DNA from 4 places in the Arsenophonus nasoniae genome. Region 1 is predicted to be linked to each of the others. Evidence: predicted binding sites of a transcription regulator. Region 1 holds the regulator's gene; each other region holds the start of a gene.

Region 1 (5,802 bases):
AGGAATTATTGTTTGAGTAAGCTACTACCTAGTTGCCAGAAACTAATAGAAAATATTGTAGAACCTAAAATAGAACATAACAATAATCAATTTTCAGATTTGTTGAATATGGCGCCTATGTCTACTTATTTTTTGGATGAGAAAATTAAATACATACCAGGCAAAAAAATTCGATTTTCTGAAAAAACACAGATGCTTATTTCAGGTTCAACTACATTAAGCCGGGCATTGAAAACAATGGAAGTTGATGGTTGGAAATTAGTTGTAGCGCAACGAGGGCAAGGAACGGCTACCGATTTGCGGAGAAAAACTGTTTTTATTTCAAGTCGAGTTTTAAATCATCCTAATTTGACTATACAAGCACTATCTCATGAAATTGGGCATATTTTTTATACAGAAAAGCCAAATATAAAATCTAAATCAAATTTTATTTCATATTTTTTAGCGAGTGAAGGTGCTGCGACGATTAAAAATATTGAAATCCAACGAGAAATTATTAATCATATGGCAGTAGATATTGGAATTATGGCAAATCCAAGAAATATAAAATGTTATAATGAAGTCTATGATAATTATCTTATTGATAACAAATTTGATGAAGCGACTAAATATATTGGTGAAATTTATCGATATAACGAAATAACATCAAATAATTTAAAACCTTATGGTCAATATTATAACGAAGTTTATAATGATTTATAGTTATCATTTATAATTATTATAATTGATAATGATTTTATTTATTAAAATGAAACATTTTGATTGATTTTTGTGAGCTATTTTTTTCTGCGGTTATGGTATGATAGCCAGCTTTGTTGTTATGGTATCATAATCTGTACAATTTGCCTTAATAATAAAGATCAAAATTAAGGAATTATTACTATAAAAATCATTTGGATAGCTAGTTATGCTTTTGATAATTGATAACTATGATTCGTTTACCTATAACCTTTATCAATATCTGTGTGAATTAGGGGTTAATGTCGTGGTTAAGCGTAATGATGCAATAACTATCTCGGAGATAGAAACATTAGCTCCGACACATTTAGTCATTTCACCAGGTCCGTGTACACCTAACGAGGCGGGTGTTTCCCTAGATACAATTTCCTATTTCGCCGGTAAGATCCCAATTTTGGGTGTTTGTCTTGGTCACCAGGCGATTGGACAGGCTTTTGGTGCTTCTATTGTCAAAGCGAGAGAAGTAATGCATGGTAAAGTATCAGCAATTCATCATAATCAGCAAGGTATTTTTAAAGGATTAAATCGCCCATTACAGGTAACGCGTTATCATTCTTTGGTAATTGATGCTGGAACATTACCCGCAACTTTTGAAGTGACTGCTTGGACACTACATGATGGAAATATTGATGAAATTATGGGGATTCGGCATAAAACACTCCCTATTGAAGGTGTCCAATTTCATCCAGAAAGTATCTTGAGCGAGCAAGGACATGAGTTATTAAATAATTTTCTAAAGTATTAATTTATTAGAAGTTAGATTAGGTTTGGCTATTTATATTCAATGAGTAATATAACTATCAATGTTGGATAAAATAGGCTTTATTTTGCTTGCATTATAAATTTCCATAGGGCAAAAAGGAGTTTATAGTAAGGTATCTGTTTATATATTATTAAAATAGGTTTTTTTGTATTTAGTATCGATAAAGGACTACTTTTAAAGATAATAAAAAAATTTTTGTTAAATTTTTTGTTATCAATAAATGGTACCATGATAATCATCTGTAAACGTGTTTTTGCGGACAAAACCAGTAATAATAGCTATCGGGTACTGGTTGATAGGGTATGGCCTCGAGGCATTAGAAAGCAAGATATTTGCTATGATGAATGGAATAAAAATGTTGCTCCCTCGAATAATTTAAGAAAATGATATTCATAAATATACAGCAAATTTTGAACAGTTTAAGCGACTTTATTTTGCAGAATTAGAAAATAATCCTAATAGTTGGCAACATTTATTGCTTAAAACAAAATCAGACTGTTTGGTGCTTCTTTTTTTCAGCAAAGATAAAGATCATAATAATGCCGTAGGATTAAAATCATTATTTGGAAAATAAACTTAATAAAGTTTGATTATTATATTTTAGCTATCTAGTTAATTTTCTAATAGATAGTCCAGTTATTTTTAATTTTAAATATCCTATTAAAGCAATGTCATCATTCAGCTATCCAATTTATTCTGTTTACTATCGTTTTTATTTGCTTTTTTATTATTATTGTGGATTATATATTCATAATTGATTTATATTAATAAAAATAACAATAAAGAAGTTTATGAAACCAATACGCTACATAAACGTAGGTACTGGTTTATAAAATATTAACGCGTACCGTAAACGACAATGGTTTTACCGTGAGCAGAAATCAGATTTTGATCTTCTAGCATTTTTAAAATACGCCCCACTGTTTCGCGTGAGCATCCCACTATTTGACCTATCTCTTGACGAGTGATTTTAATTTGCATTCCATCTGGATGCGTCATCGCATCAGGTTGTTTGGCTAAATTTAATAATGTTTGTGCGATGCGGCCTGTGACATCTAAAAAAGCTAGATTACCGACTTTCTCAGAAGTTGTTTGTAAGCGTTTAGCCATTTGCGCTGATAACCGCATTAAGATATCTGGATTTACCTGTATTAATTGGCGGAATTTTTTATAAGAGATTTCAGCGACTTCACAGGCGCTTTTAGCTCTAACCCAAGCTGTTCGTTCTTGCCCTTCCTCAAATAATCCAAGTTCACCAATAAAGTCCCCTTGATTCAGGTAGGAAAGGATCATTTCTTTTCCTTCTTCATCTTTAATCAAAACAGCAACAGAACCTTTTACAATATAATAAAGCGTTTCTGCTTTTTCGCCCTGATGAATAAGAGTGCTTTTGGATGGATATTTGTGAATATGGCAGTGTGACAAAAACCATTCAAGAGTAGGGTCTGTGTGTGGTTTGCCGAAAAGCATTCGCGTAATCCTCTAATGTTATTGCAGCCTGAATACCAAAATACGAGTCTTCACAAGGCTGGCTTATCTTATAAAGTTCTAACATAGCATACTAACTTGTTTAGTTTGGAAACGTTAATATTAACTATAGGGTATATTGATTCGGAATTTTTGGTATTGATCTTAACCATACTATAAATGTGCTTTTGCTTTGTAGCATAATAAAAGCATCCTGTCTCTACTGTCTCGATTCAGCAATATTGTTTAAGCCAAAAAATTCATATTTTAGCAATAAGTTGATTAGTTTTATTGTATTTATTAATAAGTATCACTAAGTAAATATTACAATTAAAAATTAAACTCGAATAATAATATATTATTTCATAAGTTATCAAATTATAGCAAAATAAATATTAACACTATAAAATAATTACTTAATAAAATAATTAACAGGTAAACATTAACGTTATTATTATGATATACATAAAAGATAATTTTATGTATAGTTTGAATCTTAAAATGGTTGTAAGAATAAAAAATTGATATAAGTAAAAATATAATGCTGTATTGTTAACTTCTTTTATGGATAATTTTTTTATTAGTGACGAGCTTTTTTACTAATGGAGTCATAATTAACTCCAATGCTAAACCTAGCTTTCCACCTGGAACAACTAAAGTATTCATTGATGATATGAATGAATTATGTAGCATGGATAAAAGATAGGGAAAATCAATCTGGGTCAGACCATTAAATCGGATTACTATAAAACTTTCATCGGGAGAAGGAATCGCTTTAGCGGAAAAAGGATTAGAGGTATCAACGGTTGGAACACGTTGAAAGTTGATATGGGTGCGAGAAAATTGTGGGGTGATGTATTTAATGTAATCTCCCATTGAACGGATAACGGAATCCATCACGGCTTCTCTTGAATGCCCCCGTTCTGATGTATCACGAATTAGCTTTTGGATCCATTCAAGATTAACAATAGGCACAACGCCGACTAATAAGTCTACATGTTTAGCAACATTGTATTTTGATGTTACAATACCACCATGTAACCCTTCATAAAATAATATATCGGTATTTTTAGGTAAGGGTTCCCATGGCGTAAAAGTTCCAGGTTGAAGATTGTAGGGAACGGCTTCATCGTAGGTGTGTAAATAATGTCGACGTTTTCCTGTCCCTTTTTCGCCATACTCGATTAAACTTTGTTCTAACAAACCAAAATCATTGGATTCAGGCCCAAAATAACTAATATGACGGCTCTGTTCTTTAGCTTTACGAATAGCAACATCCATTTCAGGGCGAGTATAACGATGAAAGCTATCACCTTCAATGGTTGCTGCCGAAAGCTTTAATTGGGTAAAGATTTTTTGAAATGCAAGGCTAGTAGTGCTGGTGCCCGCACCACTGGAACCTGTTACTGCAATGATCGGATGATTAACTGACATATAAGTGGCTTCCATTACTCATTCAGATAATACAATGTTTTAACACATTAATTACAATGACGTAAAAATTTCTTTTTAGTTAGTGATGCATACAGTTATTTAAGGATGTAATTGTGTTTTTGGCAAAATATTTATCGTTTCATGTAATTCAGACCAGACAAGCACAACACTTCCTAAACGCAATTGCTGCTTAATGTCGTCAACTTTTTCATCCAGCGTTTTTTCATCTTTACCGTAATCCGTTCCTTCTCGTAAAACAAAGCTTTCAATCAAATTATTTAACGTATCCGCTGTTAGCTGTTGCCATGGAATAATCATAAATTACGGCTCCAGATGTGGGGTTAACCAATCAGGTATGCGTTCCTCAAGCCACATTTTAGGCTGTTTTAATGTGCCACTAACAAACCCAACATGACCACCATGTTCTGTCATTTGATACTCTATATTAGCGGGTAATTGATTGATATCCGGTACAACTTCAGGCGCCATAAAAGGATCATCTTTTGCATGAATGATCAGTGTTGGCACACGAATATTCGGTAACCGGGGCAGAGCACTACATTGATGATAATAATCCGCCGCATCTTTAAAACCGTGTATTCTTGCCGTGACGACATTATCAAAATCACGTAGCCGTTTTAGTTTTTTTAGTTGTAGCAAATTAAGTGGTAATGAACCTGGGTAGCGAATGAGTTTGCGTGTTGCATTACGTTTTAGGCCATTGAGTAAATAACGTTCATAAAATTGTGAAATCCCTTTTTCTAAACGAATTGAACAAGGTTCTAACATTAAAGGAGCGGAAACAATCACTCCGGCATTAACATCAGCATATTGTCCGGTTTCTGCTAAATAGCAAGCTAACATATTACCACCCAGGGAGTAGCCAACAGCGGCAATGGGTACTTGACCGTAAATTGTTTTCTGCCATTTGAGGAAGTAACGGGCATCGGTAATTTCACCGGAATGATAAATACGTTTTTGCCGATTTGGTTCTCCACTACAGCCACGAAAATGCATAATGACACCGAGCCACCCTCTTTTTTTCGTCGCTTCCAACATGCCATGGGCATATGGACTTCTAAAGCTGCCTTCTAAGCCGTGAAAGATGACCAGTCGAGGTTTATGCTTTGCATATTTGGGATCTTCACTCCAAGCGAGATCAATAAAATCGCCATCAGGCAATTCGAGGCGTTGCCACAGTGGTTTGATTTGCGGCTTTTTCCTCACAATACGGGGCAATAGTGTTTGTAAATGAGGGTTTTTAGCCCAATTTATTGGTTGAAAATTTTTACTCATAATTGTAAATCTAAATAATTAATTTTACATATATTCTGATAATATATTGTTATTTTTAATGTGAAAAAAGATTAATCATAGTTAATCAAAGGATCTTAAATGAG
Region 2 (5,802 bases), 390 kb from region 1:
CGCTTGCAATTAACAAACAATTTAGTATGCGCTTTTAAATTGTAAGTCGTTAATAAATTCGTGCGCTAAATTGCATAAAACAGACGATATACCTTTACTACAGCACAATCTAATCTTTATCCTAAGCATATTTTGACTAGTAACCATTCAATTTTAGTCTCGCTCATGCAGTTATGCGATACTATCAAATGTGTTTTTTACTGGATTAACTATGTATGTCTTTGATTTATTAATATTATTACTCCAACAAATGTGTGTTTATTTAATTATCGCCTGGATACTTAGTAAAACTCTTTCAAAAAAGTGTCCGCTTTTTCTTGACCACGACACTTTTGCTGAAAATAGTTAGGCAAAATTAGTATTAAGTAATGACCAACCTATTCCAATCAGCCGTCGCTATCTAAAAGCCTTTAAAGAGGCGTTAGGATTATGTTGATTCGGTTAATGTCGTTTTAATAAATAAAAAGCTGAATTCAATTGAATTCAGCTTTTGCCGTCAAATAAGATATTAATCTTATTACATTAGATATTGTGATTACTACGACGACGTAATCCAGCGTTATTATGTCCTTCATTACGTCCACGGAACTGTTCACGCTCACTACGACGTTCATTACCAAAGCGACGTCCTCGCTCACGTAATTCACCACCATTGCGTTGTCCATTACCACGACGTTCAAACGGTTGTGCTTCACCTAACAATTGCATTTGCATTGGTTTGTTCAAAATACGTGTACGTGTCAAATGATTAAGTAATTCATTTGGCATTCCTTTTGGTAACTCTATCGTTGAGTGCGAGGCAAACAACTTAATATTACCAATATAGCGACTACTAATATCCGCTTCGTTAGCAATTGCACCGACAATGTGGCGAACTTCTACGCCATCATCACGACCAACTTCAATACGATACAATTCCATATCACCAACATCACGACGCTCACGACGCGGACTACGCTCCGAAGCACCATTACTATTATTGCGACGACGCTCATCACGCGAATTAAATTCACGCTTTGCACGACGCACAGGATCAGGTGGCAATATTAACGGCCGATCACCTTGCGCCATTTTTAATAGCGCAGAAGCTAAAGTTTCCATATCCAGTTCATCATTAGCAACTAATTTAGTCAGTAAGGCACGATATTTCTCTAAATCACCGCTTTCTAATTGCTTTTGAATATTTTCAGCAAACTTAGCCTGGCGACGCTCACTTAAAACCGCCGCACTAGGTAATTCAACTTCGGTAATTGGCTGCTTCATGGTACGTTCAATATTGCGTAATAGTCGACGTTCACGATTATCCACAAACAAAATAGCGCGCCCAGCTCGGCCTGCCCGACCAGTACGACCAATTCGATGCACATAAGACTCAGCATCCATCGGTATGTCATAATTGACAACTAAACTAATACGTTCAACATCTAGACCACGTGCTGCCACATCAGTGGCAATTAATATATCAAGGCGACCATCTTTCAAACGCTCTAATGTTTGCTCACGTAGCGCTTGATTCATATCGCCATTTAGCGCTGAACTGTTATAGCCACTACGTTCAAGCGCTTCAGCAACCTCTAATGTGGCATTTTTAGTGCGCACAAAAATAATTGCCGCATCAAAATCTTCTGCTTCCAAAAAACGAACCAATGCTTCATTTTTACGCATACCATAGACAGACCAGTAACTTTGGGTAATGTCTGGGCGCGTCGTCACACTGGATTGAATGCTGATCTCTTTTGGAGATTTCATAAAGCGACGGGTAATACGACGGATCGCTTCCGGCATGGTGGCAGAAAACAGCGCCGTTTGATGCTCGCTTGGGATCTGGCTCATGATATTTTCAACGTCTTCAATGAACCCCATACGTAACATTTCATCCGCTTCATCAAGAACCAAACCACGTAAATGGGATAAATTTAATGTCCCTCGTTTCAAGTGATCTAATAAGCGACCCGGTGTTCCCACTACAATTTGTGGACCTTGTCTTAGTGCGCGTAACTGCGAATCGTAACGCTGCCCACCATAGAGTGCCACCACATTAACTGAACGCATGTGTTTGGAAAATTCACCCATGGCTTCCGCAACTTGTACGGCTAACTCACGCGTTGGTGCCAGCACTAAGATTTGCGGGGCTTTTAATGTGATATCGATATTATGTAATAGCGGTAAACTAAAAGCTGCTGTTTTACCACTACCGGTTTGTGCCATACCTAATACGTCACATCCGTCTAATAAATAGGGGATACATTGCTGCTGGATTGGCGATGGTTTTTCATAACCAAGGTCATTTAGTGCAGAAAGAATTGGTGTTGATAAACCTAAATCAGCAAAAGAGATTTCAGTCTCATTAGTCATGTAAAAGTGCCTCATTCATTATGGCGGCCAGTTTACATAACTCTGCGAAAAAAATTTCGGTCATTTTCATTTAAAATGTGAACTGGCTCAAATTATGTTATTAAACGAACAACAAGCCCTCATCACAATCGATGAAGACTTAAAAAAAGCAGTGATGATATGTTCGTCGCTACTGTTAGCCTGATTCTGAAAGGTCGTCTTGTGCCTGACCTAACAAAGCCAGTTCCAACAGAGCATAGCGGTGCTCAACAAAGCTATGTGCATTGCTAGCTACCGTAAGCTTGAATAACGCTATAGCGCTATCCTTATCCCCCAGACTTAGGTAATGTTTACCTAAATAGAAGTTAGTTTCACTAAGATGCTCAGCGAGCGAAGTGTTATCTGTTGAATTTTCTTTCAGACGAATCATCAATGTTTTTTCACTGATTTTGCCTAAATAGAATTCAACTGCATTCCAGCCCCATTGCCCTTTTTCCGCTTGGTTATAACGAGATAACAAATTGGCTAGTGCCATTTTGGGTTCTATCTCTTTCTCCACTAAATATAGCCATAAGCTGCGGAAAGGATCATTTGGATCTTGTCGATAATACGCCAGCAGATCACCCTGCGCCAATCGATATCTCCCACCATAATACAGTGCAATACCCCGATTCATGCGCGCGAAATTGTAAGTTGGATCAAGCTCTAAAACAGAATCAAACGCTTCATAGGCAGCATCAAAGTTGCCTGCCTGTGTAAAATATATCCCAAGGAAATTAAAAACTTCCGGAATATCAGGACGTATAGCTAGCGCCATAGTAAAATCATTGCGCGCTAACGCCCTCAATCCGAGACTATCATACAATACACCGCGTTCATATAAAAGCTGTGCATATTCATCATCGGACAATGACAGGCTCGCAAGGATCTGTTCCATACGAGCCAATATTACTTCTTGTTGTAATGTGGGTTGCAATGGGATAGCAAAGACTTCATTTTTACGCCAGTTTCCACTGCTGCAACCGACAACAAAAACAATAGCAGCAGTATAAAGCCAGCGCAGAAAAGAATTCATTTCCTTCTCCCAAAGACAGAAACTAATCAATATATCCCGTCAATCCCCACAACTACCGGAGACTCAGCTTTTAAAAAACTGAGTAGGTGCTCTTTTTACAGGACATCGAGCCTTACGTCAAATTATTCTGCAGAAATCTGTGTTTCCGTTTCAGCCGGTTTTTCAGCAGACACCGCCTCTTTAATACTAAGGCGAATACGACCCTGCCGATCAATTTCCAATACTTTAACCGGCACTTCCTGACCTAACTGTAAGTAATCAGTAACTTTTTCAACACGTTTTTCTGCTATCTGAGAGATATGCACTAACCCTTCTTTGCCACCACCAATGGCAACAAAAGCACCAAAATCAACAATACGTGTGACTTTACCCTGATAGACACGACCAACTTCCACTTCTGCGGTAATATCTTCAATACGACGAATAGCCGCTTCTGCTTTAGAACTATCGGTTGCAGCAATTTTTACGGTACCATCATCATCAATTTCAATGGTAGTACCGGTCTCTTCAGTTAATGCTCTAATGACAGAACCACCTTTTCCTATCACATCTTTGATCTTGTCAGGATTAATGTGGATAGTATGAATTCGTGGTGCAAACTCAGAAATCTCTTCACGGGGGCGATTAATCGCTTCTTCCATAATAGTTAAAATGTGTAAACGAGCCCCTTTTGCCTGATTTAATGCAACTTGCATAATTTCACGCGTTATGCCCTCAATTTTAATATCCATTTGCAGAGCACTAATACCTTCACGACTACCTGCAACTTTAAAATCCATATCGCCTAAATGATCTTCATCACCCAAGATATCGGAAAGCACAACATAATCATCGTTTTCTTTCACTAACCCCATTGCAATACCAGCCACCGCTGCCTTAATTGGAACACCAGCATCCATTAATGCTAGTGATGCCCCGCAAACGGAAGCCATTGAAGAAGAGCCATTAGATTCGGTAATTTCAGATACTACACGTACAGTATAAGGAAACTCTGATTGGTTCGGCATAACCGCCAATACTCCACGCTTAGCCAAACGTCCATGACCAATTTCACGACGTTTTGGCGAACCGACCATGCCTGTTTCACCCACTGAATAAGGAGGAAAATTATAATGGAATAGGAAACGATCGGTATACTCACCCATAAGCTCATCAATAACTTGTGCATCACGTTCAGTACCGAGGGTGGCCGTGACCAACGCCTGAGTTTCTCCGCGCGTAAATAACGCTGAACCATGGGTACGAGGTAATACGCCAGTACGTACATCAAGGGCACGTACCATGTCTTTTTCTCGACCATCAATCCGCGGTTCACCTTTTAACACTCGCGTACGGACAACTTTTTTCTCTAAACCGGAAAGAATGTCGTTTATTTCCGCAACATCTAAAGATTCATTTTCTGCCAAAAGTGTATTAGTGACATCTTCTTTAATTGCATCAACATTAGTATAACGTTCTTGTTTTTCAGTAATACGGTAAGCATCACCCAAACGCTGTTCAGCTAATTCAGCGATACGACTATGTAATTCTTCATTAATCGCTTCTGGCTGCCAATCCCATTTTTCTTTATTCGTTTCCGCTGCCAAGGCATTAATATTCTCAATCACGATTTGTTGCTGTTCGTGACCAAAAACAACCGCACCAAGCATCTGCTCTTCCGTCAATAGATCAGCCTCAGACTCTACCATTAGTACCGCACTTGACGTGCCTGCGACAACTAAATCTAAGCGGCTGCTTTTCAATTCATCAACGGTGGGATTTAAAACATACTGGTCATCAATATAACCAACACGCGCTGCACCAATTGGACCATTAAAGGGAATACCTGATATAGATAATGCAGCAGATGCTCCAATCATAGCAACAATATCTGGATTCACTTGTGGATTAATGGAGACAACCGTAGCAATAATTTGTATTTCATTGAAAAATCCCTCTGGAAACAAGGGACGGAGTGGACGATCAATTAGCCGAGCAATCAGTGTTTCACCTTCACCAGGACGACCTTCGCGACGAAAAAAGCTACCGGGAATTCGACCGGCAGCATAAGATCGTTCTTGATAGTTAACGGTTAGTGGAAAGAAATCCTGCCCTTCTTTCACTTTTTTCTGCCCAACAACAGTGACAAATACGGCGGTATCATCCATATTAACCATAACCGCAGCAGTCGCTTGACGCGCCATCATACCCGTTTCGATAGTGACGGTATGTTGGCCATATTGAAATTTACGAACAATAGGATTAAGCAAAATAATACCCTTTTAATAGCTGATTATTTATATAACAACATCAATATTTCCCTTCTTGCTACATCCTCACGACTAATGACAATACTGAATATTTTATTTATCTTGTGAATATCAGCATTCTCATTAGCCGCGCGAACCGGCTGT
Region 3 (5,802 bases), 1.9 Mb from region 1:
CTGGCATTTGTTTCTGGTAATCCTATTTATGGCTTAATCCTAAATGGGTTAAAAGGATTATATACCCGCGTTGGTCGTTACTTTTTTTCTGATCCTAAAGCGCGTCAACTTGCTTACGATTTTTACCATGATTTAGCTAAAATCTGTGAACAAGAAAAGTGTGAGCAGGTGTTAGAGCGGGTTCGTAGCTATGGTAAAGAGAGTGGCAATATTTGGCGTGAAATGAAAGATAAAGACAATATGATAAATAATTTGTCTGAATCACGTTAACCCCGTGTTGCTGGAAAATGACTAGATGTGCTATGAGACTATTTTTCTATTCCCTCATCAAAAGTGAGGGTGTTGTTTAAGAGAACAGTTATTCGTGTAAGATGCGCGTAAACTTTATCAATCTTTATTATTATTTTTAGCTTAAAAATCGCGAAGTTATCGCATTACGTCTTGCATTTTAATACTACGAACCCCTAAAATTAATGACATTCGGGCAGGATTTTCACCTGCTGGTTGCATAGGTTGGCTAATATGAGCGGTTTCCAGACATAGCATTTTTTTGTACCCATCGCGGGTCATATCTTTTATTGTACTGGATAATTCAGCGCCAGGATTCCAACAGACTATATCAGTATGATGGCAGTGATGTATTTCTAAAATACGTTGCCAATTTTTGTCGTATACTAAATTGCAATCATCGGATTCGGTATAAATACGATCAGTCCGTGCGGTTATATAAGTTTTTGTCTCTTTAGTGTAAACCTCTCGATCAGCGACTTTATCAAAATAATGTTTGCCTAATCCTTCAATGTATATCTTGTTTATGTCACTGACTTGCAAATAAGTATGTAATGCACCAGTGGCAGGCTCAGTACCAAAATATTCAAATTCAATTTCACAGGTAGCAGCGAGTTTTAAGCGCATTATTAAGGTAAATTCATGTGGCCATATCTTTTTTGTCTTTTCATTATCTGCAAGTGTTAACGTAAGGATCACACAATCCCTATGCTCACTATGTGCTGTCAATTGCGATTCTTGTAAACGGGCAAAACCATGACTGGGTTGCGCGGCCAGACCAAACCATGGCCAACAAATAGGAATTCCACCGCGTATAGCGGTATTTTTTTTAAATAGACTATTTTTACTTACCCACAAACAGTCTTTTTCCCCATCTGGCTGCCAGCTAAGTAGTTGTGCTCCCTGAAGGCTGACTGCGGCATTCACATTAGGATGAGAAACAATAATGACGGGCAATTCATCGAGCTGGCAAAGCGTGATATAGGATGAAATTTTTTCTCTTACAGGTAAGTTAAACAGTGTCGTGTCATTCATAATTTCAACCTTTTTGTCTTTTTATGATTGCAAACTAGCCAGTTTAAAAATACCGTTGGATTATATGTCAGAATGAAAAAAGCCGCCATTAATGACGGCTTGCAGTGGGAAATTACGCTAATTATTTAGCAATATGCGCAATTAGATCTAAAACTTTATTTGAATAACCGGTTTCATTATCGTACCAGGCGACTAATTTTACAAAACTATCATTTAAGGCAATACCCGCTTTGGCATCAAAAATGGATGTTAATTTGTCGCCATTAAAGTCAGTGGAAACAACGTCATCTTCGGTGTAACCAAGAATGCCTTTTAATTCACCATTTGCAGCATGTTGGATTGCCTGGCAAATTTCTTTATAAGTGGCAGGGTTATTTAAACGAACAGTTAGATCGACAACTGAAACATTCGGTGTTGGAACACGGAACGCCATACCCGTTAATTTGCCATTGAGTTCAGGAATGACTTTACCAACAGCTTTAGCTGCACCGGTTGATGAAGGAATGATGTTTTGTGAAGCACCACGTCCACCACGCCAATCCTTAGCTGAAGGTCCGTCAACGGTTTTTTGAGTTGCGGTCGTTGCATGAACAGTTGTCATCAGACCTTCAATGATACCAAATTTGTCATTAATAACTTTCGCTAACGGGGCTAAGCAATTAGTAGTACAAGAGGCATTAGAAACAATATCTTGACCACTATAGGTGTTATGATTAACACCCATAACAAACATTGGGGTTTCATCTTTAGATGGACCGGTTAAAACGACTTTTTTTGCTCCCGCTGCAATATGTTTGCGTGCTGTTTCATCAGTTAAGAAAATACCTGTTGCTTCGGCAACGACATCAACACCAACTTCATTCCATTTCAAGTTAGCAGGGTCTTTTTCTGCTGTACAGCGAATAGTTTTACCGTTAACCACTAGGTGACCATCCTTAACTTCGACAGTACCGTTGAAACGACCATGTGTTGAGTCATATTTCAGCATATAGGCCATATAATTGGCATCTAATAAATCATTGATTGCCACGATTTCGATATCTTTACGCTCTTGTGCAGCACGAAAAACAATACGGCCAATACGACCGAAACCATTAATACCTACTTTGATAGTCATAGTATTTCCACCAGCTATATTTTAATTTAAAAGAATTCAATATTGTTTCTAACGTTACCAAAACCTTGCCATCCGTCAAGCGGAATCGTGTCAATTACCATAAAAATTGACATATAAAGCACCTTTTGTATGTTTAGCAAACAAGCTTAAGGTGAATGTTTTGATTCACTATTATCGGTCTGGATAGGGAGATTTTAAGTGAATATTAATAATATATGTGAATTATATCACAAATCACATCAGAAAGGGCCTTTTTGCTAGGATAAAAGGTTTAAATTTACCTTTTCTCAACCGATAAATATAATTATGTTTACTAATGATAAGGAAAGCTTTCTTATGACAGAAAAAGAACATAAACCCATTAAGTCGAATAAACTTAATGAAATGCAACATCATGTCACTCAAGAAGCCGGAACCGAGCCGCCTTTTTCAGGTAAATTATTGCATAATCAACGAGAAGGTATTTATTACTGTCTATGTTGCCAGGCGCCGCTTTTTTTATCGCAAACAAAATTTGATACGGGTTGTGGCTGGCCAAGCTTTTACCAACCGATAGATGATCAAGCCGTCACCTATATTGATGATTTTTCTCATGGTATGCAACGGATCGAAGTACGTTGCCGTCACTGTAATGCGCATTTAGGCCATGTTTTTGCCGATGGCCCACAACCGACTGGGCAACGTTATTGCATTAATTCAGTCGCATTAAGTTTTACTGATCAACAATCTGGTGAGGTAACTGAGGGTTAAGTAAGACTCATTGGATGCAATTAACGATAAATCCAAAACAAAAATAAGGAATGAAATATGGAGCTTAATGAACTGGTTGATTTAATGACAGTTGAGATTTATCAACGATTGCTAAGCGCCGTTGAATTGGGTAAATGGCCAGATGGTGTTGCGTTAACCCCAGAGCAAAAAGAAAATAGTCTGCAGGCTGTTATGCTTTGGCAGGCAAGGCATAATCATAATGCGCAGCATATGACAGTAGGTACGGATGGGAAAATTATTATGAAAACAAAAAATGAATTAAAGAAATTATTTGATAGTCAACAACACTAACTAAAATTGACTAAATGTTAATAGATTAATCACTTTTGGCGAAAATCATTAGCACGGTCAAAAAAATGAATGGGCAAATCAGAAGATGTTATTAGTTTGGCACCCGCTAATGCCATTTCTTGTAATGCGTTATGGCTGTCTTCTGGATCGAGGTTAACTCCCCGACAACCATCTTGAATAACCGTTACTTGATAACCTAATTGCAATGCATCAAGGACGGTAAATTTTACGCAGTAATCTGTTGCTAAGCCCATAATATATAAATGTTTGATTTGATTTTGTGTGAGCCAATAATCTAACTGGGTTGCATGCTGATGGTCATTGTCAAAAAAAGCACTATAACTATCAATTATGGCATTAACACCTTTTTGAAAAATAGCTTGGATTGCTGACTGATTGAGTGCTGGATGAAATTCCGCTCCTTTCTGATGTTGCACACAATGAACTGGCCACCAAATTTGGCGTAAACCATTAAGTTTACCCTCGGTGCCTACCTTAGTTGCTGAGTTGACGGCAAAGCTTAAATGATCAGCAGGATGCCAGTCTTGGCTGGCGATAATAGCAATATCGTGTTGCTGGCAATAGGTGATAACTTCATTGGCTGTATTAATAACACTTTCACTGTCTAATACTGCTAAGGCGCCCCCATTACAAAAGTCATTTTGCAGATCGACCAGTAATAATGCGCTATCACTCATCATGTTATCCTTAAAAATTGCTTAAAAATTGTCGTTATAACTTAATTCACCGCGCAAATTTTTTTGCATCAGTGTACGAATATCATCTACTGATAAAGATTGACTGAGTAAATAATGAAGTTTGGTAAGTGTTGCCTCAAAAGTCATATCATAACCGCTAATAACACCCACTTTGGCTAATGCGTGCCCGGTTGCATACCCATTCATGTTAACTCGCCCAGATAGGCATTGTGTTAGATTAACGACGATAATATCTTGTTGACAAGCTTTTTCAAGGCATTTTAACAACGCGGTTTGTGAAGGCGCATTACCAACCCCGTAAGAACGGAGAATAAGGGCTTTGGTTGGTTGCAATAAGATATTTTCAATACATTGTACTGAAATGCCAGGATAAATGGTAACAACACCAATGGCTTGAGGGGTAATTTTATGGCTACTAAAATTACCATCGTTTTTTGGCAATGGACAGCTTTGTAAACAACGGATATGAATACCCGCATCAATCAACGGTGGACAATTAGGTGAAGTAAAGGCATTAAAACCATCAGCATGTGATTTAACGGTACGGTTACCCCTAAATAATTTGTTATTAAAAAACAGCGTCACTTCATTGATAGGGTAATTTGCCGCCAAGTACAAGGAATTAAGAAGATTGGTTTGTCCATCGGATCTTAACGCTTCCAGAGGTATTTGTGACCCTGTCACGATAATGGGTTTGCTTAGGTTGTCAAACATAAATGAGAGTGCAGAGGCAGTAAATGCCATGGTATCAGTACCATGTAGAATAACAAAACCATCATAGTTCTCATAATTATCCCTAATATCATCAGCAATGCATTGCCAATCTAGTGGCGTCATATTAGCGGAATCTATTAAAGGATTATGTTCTCGGATAGTGAAATGTGGCATTTCAGCCCGATGAAATTCTAGCATGTTAGTGAGTTGTTTTTGCAGGTGTCCAGAAGCTGGCACATATCCATGTAGGGAATACTTCATGCCAATGGTGCCGCCTGTGTAAACAACATAGATGGATTTTTTTTCCATTCTTGCTACCTAAGGATATGAATAAGTGGTAATAAATAAATTTAAAGAATTATAAAGTAGTTAATTAATAAAATCTGTGGCATGTTAAATATTAATATAAAAATAAAGCGCCCATATACGGGGCGCTAGCGTTGTAACAATGTAATACCTTTTTATTAATAAATCTCACCACAATTCAAACAAAATGCGTAGCGATTTTGTGGATCATTCATATGGCGGTAAAATTGAATTTGTTGCTGAAGGTGATTAGCCGTTTTTTGCGGAAGTAACAATTGTAGCGTATCGGGCATCATTGCTTCAGCGTTTGAAGTTAATTCAAGTATTAATTGATCAATCAAAGAACGTTCAGGCTGCATCCAGTCAAGTGAAGGGGCGGTAATTTTAGCTAATTCAGCCGCTTTATTTACGGCATCGTCAAAATCACCCAGTTTATCAATCAGGCCATTTTGTAGCGCATCTGAACCTACCCATACTCTACCTTGAGCAATTTTGTCTATCTCTGCTGGTGTCTTATGGCGCGCCTGTGCAACATATTTTAGGAAGGTATGATAGCCATTT
Region 4 (5,802 bases), 1.9 Mb from region 1:
CGTAGACATTATATGGATGCAATTAAGCACACTAAAAGTATTGAGGCGGGTGAAAAACCTTTTTCAGTTGTTCCATTTAAATAATTTTTAACTTCCTTTATTCGCTTATTACTCTTATATGAAAATTAATTACCTATAATAACTATTTTGGTTTTAAATTATTTTTAAATAAGGATTGATAAAATATTTTGAGATTAAAAAAGCACCGAATATATTTTCAGTGCTAATTATTAAATAAATGGTTACAAATAAAATGTCTATTAAATAGATTCTTTTACTCGATGACTTTTTTCCTCTGCCGGCAGAAATATATTTTTCTCTTCGGTAAAAATATTACCATAGTAAGAATCCAACATAATTTGTTTTAGTTCAGCGATCAAAGGAAAGCGAGGGTTCGCACCGGTACATTGATCATCAAAGGCATCTTCAGATAACTTATCAACTTTAGCTAAGAAATCCTTTTCTGCTACCCCAGCTTCACGAATAGATTTAGGAATGCCGAGCACAGTTTTAAGTGTTGCTAACCAATTAAGGAGTTTTTCAATTTTATTGGCTGTACGATCACCCGGTGAGGTTAGCCCTAAATGATCAGCAATTTCACCATAGCGACGACGAGCTTGAGGGCGATCATATTGGCTGAATGCTGTTTGTTTCGTTGGAATATCATTAGCGTTATAGCGAATGATATTTTCAATTAGCAGCGCATTAGCTAAGCCATGGGGTAAATGGAATTCGGAGCCTAATTTATGAGCCATTGAGTGGCAAACCCCTAAAAAGGCATTAGCAAAGGCAATACCAGCGATGGTTGCTGCATTATGCACTCGTTCACGGGCAATCGGATCCTTTGACCCATTTAGATAACTTGCTGGCAAATATTCTTTTAACAGCGTTAAAGCTTGCAAAGCTTGTCCATCAGAGTATTCACTTGCAAGAACTGAAACATAGGCTTCTAATGCATGGACAATCGCATCGAGTCCACCAAATGCAGTAAGTGATTTAGGCATATGCATGACCAGATTTGCATCAACAATTGCCATATTTGGCGTAATTGCATAATCAGCTAAAGGATATTTTTGACCAGTATCATCATCAGTAACAACAGCAAACGGTGTGACTTCAGAGCCCGTACCTGATGTAGTGGTGATAGCGACCATTTTGGCTTTAACACCCATTTTAGGGAACTTATGAATCCGTTTGCGAATATCCATAAAGCGTAAAGCAAGCTCTTCAAAATGGGTTTCAGGATGTTCATACATTACCCACATGATTTTAGCTGCATCCATAGGAGACCCGCCACCTAATGCGATAATCACGTCTGGTTTAAAGGTATGCATTAAAGCGGCACCTTTACGAACAATGCTCAGCGTTGGATCAGCTTCAACTTCAAAAAAGACTTCAGTTTCTACATTATAAGCTTTTAATACTTTAACGACTTCATCAACATAACCATTATTGAATAAGTAACTGTCAGTAACAATAAAAGCTCGCTTAGCCCCGTCCGTAGCAATTTCTTCCAGCGCGATTGGTAGGCAACCACGACGAAAATAGATAGAATTAGGCAGTTTATGCCACAACATATTTTCTGCTCTTTTCGCTACCGTTTTAGTATTAATTAGGTGCTTAGGTCCCACGTTTTCAGAAATAGAATTTCCACCCCAGGAGCCGCATCCTAATGTTAATGAAGGAGCTAATTTAAAATTATAAAGATCACCAATCCCACCTTGAGATGCAGGAGTATTAATTAAGATGCGTGCGGTTTTCATTTTTTCGCCGAAATAATTAACTCGTTCAGTTTGATTGTCCTGATCGGTATAAAGACAAGAAGTATGACCAATGCCTCCCATCTCAACCAATTTTTCTGCCTTTCCAACGGCATCAGCAAAATCTTTACTATGGTACATGGCAAGTAATGGTGAGAGTTTTTCGTGGGCAAAAGGTTCACTCTCATCTGTGGCTTTTACTTCCCCGATTAAAATTTTAGTGTTTAGGGGCACTTTTATGCCGGCTAGTTCAGCAATTTTTACCGCAGGTTGACCAACAATAGCGGCATTTAAATTACCATTTTTTAAAATAATATTTTGTACTGCTTTAAGCTCTTTACCTTTTAATAAGTAGCCACCATGAGTGACAAAACGTTCGCGTACTTGATTGTAAATTTCGTCCACAATGATAACAGATTGCTCTGAGGCGCAAATAACCCCATTATCAAAAGTTTTTGACATTAAAATTGAAGCAACTGCACGTTTAATGTCGGCAGAGCTGTCAATAACTACAGGTGTATTCCCCGCGCCTACACCGATGGCAGGTTTTCCTGAGCTATAGGCTGCTTTCACCATACCTGGACCACCGGTTGCTAAGATAAGATTAACATCGGGGTGATGCATCAACGCATTTGAAAGTTCGACGGAAGGTTCATCAATCCAGCCAATGATATCTTTTGGTGCCCCTGCAGCAACAGCAGCTTGTAAAACAATTTTGGCGGCCTTGTTAGTGGCTTTTTTTGCACGAGGGTGGGGGGAAAAAATAATACCGTTACGCGTTTTTAGACTAATTAAAGATTTAAAAATGGCTGTTGAAGTAGGATTAGTTGTTGGAACAATACCACAAATTAAACCAATAGGTTCAGCGATTGTTATAGTTCCAAAAGTAAGATCTTCTGACAGCACGCCACAAGTTTTCTCATCTTTATAGGCGTTGTAAATATATTCTGAGGCAAAATGATTTTTAATCACTTTATCCTCTATAATTCCCATGCCTGATTCTTCAACTGCTAATTTTGCTAAAGGGATGCGGGAATCAGCAGCTGCAAGAGCAGCGGCACGAAAAATTTTATCAACTTGAGCCTGGTTAAAATTGGCAAATTCTTGTTGCGCTTTTTTGACACGCGCAACAAGTTCATTGAGTTCAGTAACATTAGTTACAGACATAATGGTTACTCCTAATAAATGTTAAATTTTTTTAGTCAATTAGCCTAGATTAGGAGCAATATAATTAAATATGATGTGACATATTATATAAGTGCTGATTAGTTTTTTGTAAGCTAATTGACTTAAAAAATTCCATTATAAAAATAAATAAAAACGCTCATTATATTTATGAGTACTCAATAGATATATAGCTTACCATTTATAAATAGCGCTAAAGTGATCTTTATCAAAAAAAGTGCATACTGAATCAATTCAGTAATAAGTTATATAAGGATAATTTCAATTAGCAATATAAGTAAATAGCGAAAGTTAAGTTAGCAAAATTTCGTATAGCATCTAATTTAGAAACTTATTTTGTTATTGGATTTAGTTTTTAAATTTTAGCTAGATTAGTATGCTACGCTAAGATAAAGTGTTTTTCCTGCATAAGCTAAATATTATTTGTTATGAATAATTAATTTTTAGCGAAGCATTAATATTTGAGTGAGGGATACAATTGTGGTTGGTACTTTACTGGATCTGCCTAATTATATTAAGTTTTTTTTGGGGCTTTTTGCGTTAGTTAATCCGATAGGAATTTTGCCTGTATTTATTAGTATGACTAATTATCAATCTGTGACAGAAAGAAATCGAACTAATTTAGTAGCTAATTTTTCTGTGGCAATTATTTTATGTATTTCGTTATTGGTGGGTGAGGTTTTTTTTAAATTATTTGGTATTTTTATCGATTCTTTTCGTATCGCTGGTGGAATAGTTATTGCGGCCATTGCTATGTCTATGATTAGTGGTCGAATAGGTGAAGATAAGCAGAATAAACAAGAAAAATCAGAAAGTGTTATTCGTGATAGCATTGGTGTTGTTCCTTTAGCACTTCCATTAATGGCTGGGCCTGGAGCAATCAGTTCATGTATTGTCTGGTCTTCTCGCTGGTTGGGATGGCAAAATTTAGTTGGTCTATCGTTAACTTGTATCTTTTTCGCTCAGCAACAATTCTAGTTAAGTATTTAGGACAAACGGGCATTAATGTTATTACTCGTATTATGGGGTTACTATTAATGTCACTTGGAATTGAGTTCATCATCACAGGGACTAAATCAGTTTTTCCCGGATTACTTTAAACCCACAATAACATGATAACACAGTGATATTTATGATTTATTCACTAAATTCTGGGATATTGATTTGATATTGTTATAAAACCAAATATTAATAATTTTATTTCTCTAATGGTTGTAAATTTTATGGATTATTAATCCACTATAAAACTAATTTCGATAGATTAAAAAAACACGCGTTTGCTAAGATAACCATATCAATTTTAATTTATGTCTAATTTGGTGATTAATGTTTTAAAATTAAAACATTTTTTTGTTAGTAATCAATTTGATTATAACTCTTGTAGATGTAAGTTATGCTGGCTATTTGCAAAATGAATTAATTAGCCAGTTAACTGTGTGCACCATAATTTATGAAAAATTAGCCTTATTTTTCTAACTAAGATGTATATATGAATATCATTACCGGATTATTATGAAAAATGCTATTGGTTGATTTATTGGTATTCGCTTTTTAACAGAAATAATTTTTTGTGTCTTATCATTTTATAATAAAATTACAATAACGGACTAAAAAAATAGCAAATACGTTCGATAACACGGTTCCATAACGGGCGTTTATTCCAATTCTTCTGTATCAAAGGCGTAGAGCGAGCAATGTAATCGTATTGAACTAATATTAAATCGTTACCAAAACTTTTATCATCAATAACAACAGTAATTTCAAAATTAAGCCAAAGGCTTCTCATGTCTAAATTAACCGAACCGATTAGGCTTAACTCACCATCAATTGATAGGCTTTTAGTGTGTAAAAGCCCATCGTTAAATTGATAAATTTTAACACCGGCTTCTAATAATTCCGAATAGAATGCCCGGCTTGCCCACCGAACTAAAAAAGAATTATTTCGATTAGGGATGACCATTAATACTTCTACACCCCGCATTGCTGCAGTGCAAATAGCATGAATTAGATCATCACTGGGAACAAAGTAAGGGGTGGTTAGGATCAACTGCTTACGTGCAGAAAAAATAGCGGTTATTAAAGATTGTTGAATTAATTCTTCCGGGAAACCGGGCCCTGAAGCAATGACTTGGGTCGTATGACCACTTGCTTGTTCAAATGGCATAATATTGGTATCGGGAGGGGGAGGAAGAATGCGTTGACCTGTTTCAATTTCCCAATCAAACGCATATACAATGCCAAGTGTTGTTGAGACAGGTCCTTCCATCCGGACGACGATATCTACCCATTGCCCTACACCAGCATTTTGCTTAAAAAAGCGAGGATCAACCATATTCATACTACCAACATAGGAAATATAATTATCAATAATGATTATTTTTCGATGTTGGCGCAGATCCATGCGACGAAGAAAAAAGCGAAATAAATTTACTTTTAATGATTCTATTAATTCTATTCCAGCTTCTCGCATTTTTTTCGGTTGATGGCTATGAAAAAAAGACCAGCTACCGGCAGAATCAATCATAATTCGGCATTTTACACCACGCTTTGCCGCATTAATCAGGGCTTGCGTAACTTCATCAACTAATCCTCCGTCTTGCCAAATATAAAATACCATCTCGATATTGTAATGGGCTGCGTTAATATCACGTATGATAGTAGTCAAAGCGTCTTGATAATTGGTTAAAAGTTGAATTTTATTACCTTTAACGCCGCCAATTCCTTGTCTTTTTTCGCAGAGTTCAAATAAAGGTTCAGCCACTCGGCTGTTACTTTTACAAAAAATATGTTTTGATTGTTTGAGTTTTTCAAGCCAGGTTTCAACTGAAGGCCACATCCTCTTTGCTTTCATTACTCG

What was found. Region 1 encodes CRP, which controls carbon source genes, mostly activating them, when cyclic AMP is high. Its sites were predicted from a motif close to ATGTGANNNNNNTCACAT; they were not measured.
Region 2: a site for CRP is predicted at 2,431-2,448, ahead of yrbN (protein YrbN). Genes of this name have one in related genera too.
Region 3: a site for CRP is predicted at 2,656-2,673, ahead of msrB (peptide-methionine (R)-S-oxide reductase MsrB). Genes of this name have one in related genera too.
Region 4: a site for CRP is predicted at 3,142-3,159, ahead of adhE (bifunctional acetaldehyde-CoA/alcohol dehydrogenase). Genes of this name have one in related genera too.

Annotation. Positions count from the first base shown of each region.
Region 1 is NZ_CP038613.1:3,850,811-3,856,612, reverse strand. Features, by position in the region: gene ArsFIN_RS19480 (hypothetical protein) at 13-702, shown strand; gene ArsFIN_RS19475 (aminodeoxychorismate synthase component II) at 908-1,483, shown strand; gene ArsFIN_RS28320 (DUF488 domain-containing protein) at 1,730-1,888, shown strand; gene ArsFIN_RS28315 (DUF488 family protein, N3 subclade) at 1,890-2,075, shown strand; gene crp (cAMP-activated global transcriptional regulator CRP) at 2,339-2,971, opposite strand; gene ArsFIN_RS19460 (phosphoribulokinase) at 3,521-4,402, opposite strand; gene ArsFIN_RS19455 (YheU family protein) at 4,502-4,720, opposite strand; gene ArsFIN_RS19450 (hydrolase) at 4,724-5,698, opposite strand; gene ArsFIN_RS19445 (LysE family translocator) at 5,798-5,802, shown strand, end outside.
Region 2 is NZ_CP038613.1:368,873-374,674, forward strand. Features, by position in the region: gene ArsFIN_RS28690 (hypothetical protein) at 386-436, shown strand; gene ArsFIN_RS01660 (DEAD/DEAH family ATP-dependent RNA helicase) at 523-2,355, opposite strand; gene yrbN (protein YrbN) at 2,348-2,425, opposite strand; gene nlpI (lipoprotein NlpI) at 2,531-3,409, opposite strand; gene pnp (polyribonucleotide nucleotidyltransferase) at 3,532-5,658, opposite strand.
Region 3 is NZ_CP038613.1:1,896,344-1,902,145, reverse strand. Features, by position in the region: gene fadR (fatty acid metabolism transcriptional regulator FadR) at 1-270, shown strand, start outside; gene ArsFIN_RS09400 (D-hexose-6-phosphate mutarotase) at 427-1,323, opposite strand; gene gapA (glyceraldehyde-3-phosphate dehydrogenase) at 1,445-2,440, opposite strand; gene msrB (peptide-methionine (R)-S-oxide reductase MsrB) at 2,777-3,190, shown strand; gene ArsFIN_RS09385 (YeaC family protein) at 3,248-3,502, shown strand; gene pncA (bifunctional nicotinamidase/pyrazinamidase) at 3,532-4,200, opposite strand; gene ansA (asparaginase) at 4,222-5,244, opposite strand; gene sppA (signal peptide peptidase SppA) at 5,400-5,802, opposite strand, start outside.
Region 4 is NZ_CP038613.1:1,876,626-1,882,427, reverse strand. Features, by position in the region: gene ArsFIN_RS09320 (thymidine kinase) at 1-84, shown strand, start outside; gene adhE (bifunctional acetaldehyde-CoA/alcohol dehydrogenase) at 261-2,927, opposite strand; partial or broken gene ArsFIN_RS09310 (YchE family NAAT transporter) at 3,426-4,045, shown strand; gene cls (cardiolipin synthase) at 4,540-5,802, opposite strand, start outside.